Linked DNA regions of Halorhodospira halophila. The protein of the gene in region 1 interacts with the protein of each later gene in a pairwise test. Links are inferred from orthologs where the notes say so. Each region holds a gene or a part of one and is shown on either strand. Other genes may lie near its edges. The genes, in order: ndk and CCR79_RS06690.

Evidence for each region.
Region 2: the proteins of ndk (region 1) and CCR79_RS06690 interact in binary tests that used the Escherichia coli proteins (3 or more experiments, as listed by UniProt). The link is inferred for Halorhodospira halophila from one-to-one orthologs.

What each region holds. Positions count from the first base shown.
Region 1 is NZ_NHSN01000025.1:66,693-69,851, reverse strand. Bases 229-3,075 are described here. They hold ndk (nucleoside-diphosphate kinase), read left to right. Parts: upstream 229-1,362; coding sequence 1,363-1,788; downstream 1,789-3,075. Other genes in these bases: CCR79_RS09645 (tetratricopeptide repeat protein), read left to right, coding at 2,875-3,075; rlmN (23S rRNA (adenine(2503)-C(2))-methyltransferase RlmN), read left to right, coding at 1,769-2,878; CCR79_RS09660 (HesB/IscA family protein), read left to right, coding at 901-1,230; cysE (serine O-acetyltransferase), read left to right, coding at 229-833. Also shown: CCR79_RS09670 (RNA methyltransferase), read left to right, coding at 1-22; more of cysE, read left to right, coding at 45-228; more of CCR79_RS09645, read left to right, coding at 3,076-3,159. UniProt on the Escherichia coli protein: Major role in the synthesis of nucleoside triphosphates other than ATP. The ATP gamma phosphate is transferred to the NDP beta phosphate via a ping-pong mechanism, using a phosphorylated active-site intermediate.
Region 2 is NZ_NHSN01000017.1:157,507-160,806, reverse strand. The notes cover bases 139-3,126. They hold CCR79_RS06690 (5-formyltetrahydrofolate cyclo-ligase), read left to right. Parts: upstream 139-1,320; coding sequence 1,321-1,932; downstream 1,933-3,126. Other genes in these bases: CCR79_RS06680 (glucosaminidase domain-containing protein), read left to right, coding at 2,535-3,126; CCR79_RS06685 (EVE domain-containing protein), read left to right, coding at 1,929-2,393; CCR79_RS06700 (cell division protein ZapA), read left to right, coding at 747-1,037; CCR79_RS06705 (TIGR02449 family protein), read left to right, coding at 531-743; CCR79_RS06710 (UPF0149 family protein), read right to left, coding at 139-413. Outside these bases: more of CCR79_RS06710, read right to left, coding at 1-138; more of CCR79_RS06680, read left to right, coding at 3,127-3,300. UniProt on the Escherichia coli protein: Involved in the removal of 5-formyltetrahydrofolate.

The DNA.
Region 1 (3,159 bases):
TCCGCGCCGCTGGCGCAAGTAGGACCGTTGTAAAGGGTAAATGGATGCTGCGACGCCTGCGTGAGGACATCCGGTGTGTCATGGATCGCGATCCGGCCGCCCGGAACGCCTTCCATGTGGTGACCACCTATCCCGGTTTCCACGCCCTGATCCTGCACCGCATCAGCGCGCGGCTCTGGCGCTGGCGGCTGCGATGGCTGGCGCGCATGCTGGGGCTGTTCAGCCGCTGGGTCACGGGGATCGAGATCCACCCGGCGGCGCGCATCGGCCGGCGCTTCTTCATCGACCACGGCATGGGGGTGGTCATTGGCGAGACTGCAGACATCGGCGACGACGTCACCCTCTACCACGGCGTCACCCTGGGCGGGACCAGCTGGCAGTCGGGCAAGCGCCACCCGACCCTGGGCAATGACGTCGTGGTCGGCGCCGGCGCCAAGCTGCTTGGACCCATCCGTGTGGGTGGCGGGGCGCGCATCGGCTCGAATGCTGTGGTGCTCAAGGATGTCCCCGACGGGGCGACTATGGTGGGGATCCCGGCGCGCCAGGTCGGCGAGCGCAAGCGCGACGTTGACGGGGACGAGCAGCGAGCCCGGGTGGCGCGGCGAATTGGCTTCGATGCTTACGGGACCACCGAGATGCCGGACCCGGTGGCCCAGGCGGTGAACGCGATCCTCGATCATATCCACGTCACCGATCGGCGCATTGAGGAGCTGTGCAGCGCCGTGCAGCAGATGGGCGGGCGGCTTGAAGAGACCCGCGTGCCGGATCTGGAGGTCGACGAGACGTCGGTCGAGAAGGCGTGCGGCGAGCACCACCGGGACGCTTCCCGCTAGCTGCCGGAACCCCCTAGAATGCAGACAGATGCGCCGTTACGGCGCGCCCAGTGACAGGAGGCAAGTCATGCCCGTAACCCTGACCGAACGTGCCGCGCGGCATGTCGAGAAGATGCTCGCCAGCCAGGATGCTGACCGGGCCCACGGCCTGCGCCTGGGGATCAAGGCCAGTGGCTGCTCCGGCTTCGCCTACGTGGTCGATTACGCCGAGGAGATCGGCGATCAGGATCTTGTCGTCGAGAGCCACGGGGTGAAGGTGGTGATGGCGCAACAGCACCGGCCGTTTCTGGAAGGCACCGAGGTGGACTACGTGCGCGACGGTATCAATTACCGTTTCGATTTCCGCAACCCGAACGTCCGCGATCTGTGTGGGTGCGGCGAGAGCTTTGCCGTGTGAACGGCCCAACCGCGGCGAGATTGTCGGCGCCCGGAACGGAGGGGTAGACTGTCCGACTGCCCAAGGCGCCGCAGCATTCCAGCGCTGCGGCTTTTTTGTTGAACGCGAGCATTCATCAGTCAGGAGATCCTAATGGCCGTCGAGCGAACCCTTTCCATCATCAAGCCGGATGCCGTAGCGCAGAACGCGATCGGCGAGATCCTTGCCCGCTTCGAGCGCTCTGGCCTGCGCGTGGTGGCTGCGCGCATGGTTCGGCTGAGCACCGAGCAGGCCGAGAGCTTCTACGCTGTGCACAGGGAGCGTCCGTTCTTCAATGACCTGGTCGGCTTCATGACCTCCGGGCCGGTGATGGTGCAGGTTCTCGAGGGCGAGGACGCCATCCGCAAGAACCGCGAGATCATGGGCGCCACCAACCCCAAGGAGGCGGCTGCAGGCACCCTCCGCCACGACTACGCGGAGAGCATCGATGCCAATGCGGTCCACGGGTCGGACAGCCCCGAGACGGCGGAACAGGAGATCGAGTTCTTCTTCAAGGCCGATGAGATCTGCTCCCGCTGACCACGAGGCGGTGCACGCCGAGCGCCAGTCGGGCCCGGTCGAGCTGCTCGGGCTCGATCGGCCGCGGCTGGCCGCTTTCTTCGATGCCCTGGGCGAAAAGCGGTTCCGCGCCCGGCAGATGATGCAGTGGCTGCATCAGCGCCACGTCTACGATTTCGACGAGATGACCGACCTGAGCAAGGCGCTGCGCCAGCGGCTGCGCGAGAACGCCCGGGTCGGTCTGCCCGAGGTGGCCGCCGACCAGCAGGCCAGCGACGGCACCCGCAAGTGGGTGGTGCGCCTGGCCGACGGCAACTGTGTCGAGGCCGTCTACATCCCGGAGCCGAAGCGTGGGACGCTGTGCGTCTCCTCGCAGGCCGGCTGCCCGATGGGCTGCACCTTCTGCGCTACGGCGGAGGGCGGGTTCTCGCGGAATCTCAGCGCCGCCGAGATCGTCGGTCAGGTTCACATCGCGCGCCGCCACCTGCCGGAGGGGGCGATCACCAACATCGTCTTCATGGGCATGGGCGAGCCGCTGCTCAACTTCGACCCGGTCATCTCGGCGTCGCGGGTGTTCACCGACGATTTCGGGTTCGTTCTCTCCAAGCGTCGGGTCACGATCTCGACCTCGGGAGTGGTCCACGCCATCGAGCGGATGCAGCGCATCACGGACGTGAGTCTGGCGGTCTCACTGCACGCTCCGAATAACGAGCTGCGCAACGAGCTGGTTCCGCTCAATCGCAAGAACCCTCTGGAGCGCCTGCTGCCGGCCTGCCACGCGTACATCGCCGACAAGCCCCATAGGCGCATCACCTGGGAGTACGTCATGCTCGATGGGGTCAACGACCAAGACGAGCACGCCCGGGAGCTGATCGAGCGGCTGCGGGGGATTCCGTCCAAGGTGAACCTGATCCCGTTCAATCCCTACCCGGGGGCACGCTACGGCCGCTCGCCACAGCGGCGGGTGCGCCGCTTCGCGGATCGACTGCTCGAGCACGGCCTGACCGCGACCATCCGCGAAACCCGTGGTGATGATATCGATGGGGCGTGCGGCCAGCTCGTCGGCGAGATCCGCGATGCGCGGCCCAGTAAGGTGGCGGGAACGGCGTGAAGCGCACGGGGCCCATGCTGGCGGCCCTGCTGGCGGTCGGGTGCGCTGCCGGGCCCGAGATGCCGGATGACCAGCGCGCAGCCGACAGCCACGCCGGGGCAGGGCTTCATCTGATCGCCCATGCGCAGCCGGAGGCCGCCCGCTCGCGCCTGGAGCGGGCGTTGCAGATCGATGGAGAACACCCACAGGCGCTTTCCGGCATGGGGCTCGTGGCCGAGTCGCAGGGCGATCTGGAGATGGCCCACGAATACCATCGGCGTGCCGCGCAGGCCGCTCCGGAC
Region 2 (3,300 bases), on another replicon or contig:
TCGGCCAGGTCGCTGAGGAACTCGCGGACCTCGGCGGGCAGTTCGGTGTCCTGGCCGGGCTCGGTCCGGCCGATGCCGAACAGGAACCCGCTGCCCCAGGCGGCCAGGGCGCGGACCCGCTCGTTCAGCGGCTCGTCCTCGGGCGGCAGCAGCGGCGCAAAGCCCATGGCGTCGTCAGCGAGTTCGGTGGCGGTTTCGTCGTAGAGCAGCGTCAGGGTCTCTAGGCAGGCGCGGGCCGACTCGCCGCGCGGTTCGGTATCCGCCAGCACCTCGGCGATCCAGTGCGCCTGCCCGGCCTCGCCGGTGCCGCTGAGCATACCGGCCAGCATCCCGTGGGCTTCGGCTGCACCCACCGGCGTACCGACCGCCTCGAGGACCTCGGCGACCCCCTGATAACGTTGTCCGGAAGCCATGGCTCGTCCACCCTCATCTGTCGTGGAACCGGGATGGTCCCATCCTAACAGCGGCGCTGCCGATTGACCGTGCCCGACCGGCGCACTATAGTCGGCGATCAGGGGAGGTGACTCCAAGTGTCTGATTACTCGGTCGAAGAGCTGGTGCGTCTGGAGCAGCGCATCGAGCAGCTGCTGCGCCAGCACGAGCGCCTGCGCGAAGAAAACCGCCTGCTTCGCCAGGCGCAGGAGCAGCTCCAGGCGGATCGGGCCGCGCTTCAGGAGAAGAACGAACTCGCCCGGTCCCAGATCGAGTCGATGATCAGCCGGCTCAAGGCGATGGAGCAGTAGCGCATGACCGAAGCGGTCAAGGTACGCATCCTCGATCAGGACTTCACCGTGGCGTGTCCCGAGGACGCCAAAAACGAGCTGTTGCAGTCCGCGGACTATGTGGATCGCAAGATGCGCGAGATCCGCAAGAGCGGCAATGTGGTCGGCACGGATCGGGTTGCCGTGGTGGCGGCGCTGAACATCGCCTACGAACTGCTCAGCGTCCAGGCCGAGAACGAGCAGCTGGCAGACGTACGCCAGCGCCTGGCCCGGCTGGACGCGCGCATTTCGGAGGCTGTCGACGGTGGCTCCTGAGATTGCTTGCACGAAACCCTGCCGTGGGTGATCATGGAGTCACGGCATCCCCTGCGGTGTTCGATCTCAGGCCGAGTTATCTTGAGCCTCAGAGCAATGCCCAAGGGACCGGGCGTGGGTTGACCGGTGTGCATGTCCGCTTCGAGCGGAAAGCCTAAGGCAGCTCCCCCCGTCCCTACCTGAACCGAAGGGTTCAAGGGCAGGCCTGTACGGCATACGCGGGGGGTGTCCTTTTTCCCTTGCCGCGCATACCTCCTTCCCCCTTGTGTCGAGGAGTGCCGCCTTGGCTGCCAAGCGCGACATCCGCCGTCGCTTGCGCGAGCACCGTCGCCGGATCCCTGCCAGCGACCGTCGTCGTGCCGGACTCCGCTTGCGCGACGAGGTGCTCAGGCTGGTCGTGACCCGGGGCCTGCATCGCGTAGCCGGATACCTCGACGCCGACGGCGAGGCGCCTACCGGGGCGATCCTCACGGCACTGCACCAGCGCGGGAGGGCTGTCTACCTGCCGGCGTTGCGTCGGCACGGTCGCCGCATGGCCTTCCGGCGCTGGGTCCCGGGCACTCCGCTGCGCCCCAATCGGTACGGAGTCCCCGAGCCGCCGCCCGCGCTGGCGGACGAGGTGCCGGTGCGGGGGCTGGATCTGGTGCTGGCTCCGCTGGTTGCCTTTGATCCCGCCGGGCGGCGGCTCGGTATGGGCGGCGGATTCTACGACGCCACCTTCGCCCGAATGCGCCGCTACCCCTGGCACCCTCCGCGGATCGTTGGCCTGGCGTTCAGCACGCAGCAGGTGGCGGAACTGCCCGGCGAAGCCTGGGACCTGCCCCTGGACGGGGTGATCACCGAGCGTGGCTATGTCAGTCTGCCGGTACGCACGATCCGGCAGGAGGCGGCATGAACCGCTGGTTGATGAAGTCCGAGCCCGACGTTTTCGGCATCGAGGATCTCGCTGCGGCCCCGCAGGGGACTGATCGTTGGGATGGGGTGCGCAATTACCAGGTGCGCAACATGATCCGTGATCACATGCGTCCGGGTGATGTGGCCTTCTTCTACCACTCCAACACCCGTCCGCCGGGGGTGGTCGGGTTGATGGAGGTGGTCAGCGACCCTTACCCGGATCCTACGGCTTTCGATCCTGACGACCCCCACTACGACCCGAAAAGCACCCCGGAGGCGCCCCGCTGGTTCTGCGTCGATGTCCGCTTTCGCGAGCGCCTGTCCCGCCGGGTCACCCTTCAGGAGCTGCGGGATTGCCCCGAGCTTGAGGGGTTCCCGTTGATCCGGCGGGGCAATCGTCTGTCCATTGTCCCGGTCACCGAGGCGCAGTGGACGGCCATCCTCCGCCTGGCCGACGACTGAGCGGGGCCTTTCCAACCCGGGTGCGTCGCCGGCGTCCGCGGTCGGTGGGCTCATCTTCCCGTCGACGCGGCCGATCCCCTCTCCACGGGCCGGCGCCATGGCAGCGCCGGCATCAGCCCACAAAAGGGAGCCGACGCGATCATGAACGAATCCGGCACCAGAGACTGGCGCATGGGGCGCTGGGTGGTCATCAGCGCGATCCTGGCGGTGTTTTTCGCCGCGCCGGTGGCTTACTGGGGTTACCAGTCGTTTGAGGAGCGGGTCGACGGGCAGCCACCGCCGGAGGTCGTGGATCCGGAGCCGTTTCGGGTCCCCGAGCTGACCTTCATCGAAGCCGACAGCAGTGAGGTTCTGCTTGAGCGTCTGCGCGAGCACGGCGGCGAGCAGTGGCCTCCCGACGAAGTGGTTCCGGCGGTGACTGCGGGTAGCTTCCCCGAGGACCTCGACGAGGTGGACGTGCAGACCCGCAAGGAGGTCTTCTTCCGTATCCTGACGCCCATCGTACTGGCAGAAAATGCCCGTCTGCGCGAGGCCCGCGCGTTCGTGGTCGAGGCCGGGGCCCGTCGCGACGAGCTCGAAGGTGCCGCCGGCGAGCGCCTGGAGGCCCTGGCCGAGCACTACCGGGTCGATCTCGACGACGACGATGCCATTGAGGTGTTGCTCCACCGGCTCGACGAGATCCCGCCGGATATGGCTCTGGCCCAGGCCGCCAACGAGAGCGGCTGGGGAACCTCGCGCTTCACCCGGCAGGCCAACAACCTCTTCGGCGAGTGGACCTGGACGCAGGAGGAGGGTCTGGTCCCCGAGCGTCGCGGCGAAGGTGAGAGCCACCGCATCCGGGTTTTCCCGTCCCTGCAGCGCTCCGTGCGCTCCTACTACTTCACCCTCAATGTCGGGCACGCCTACG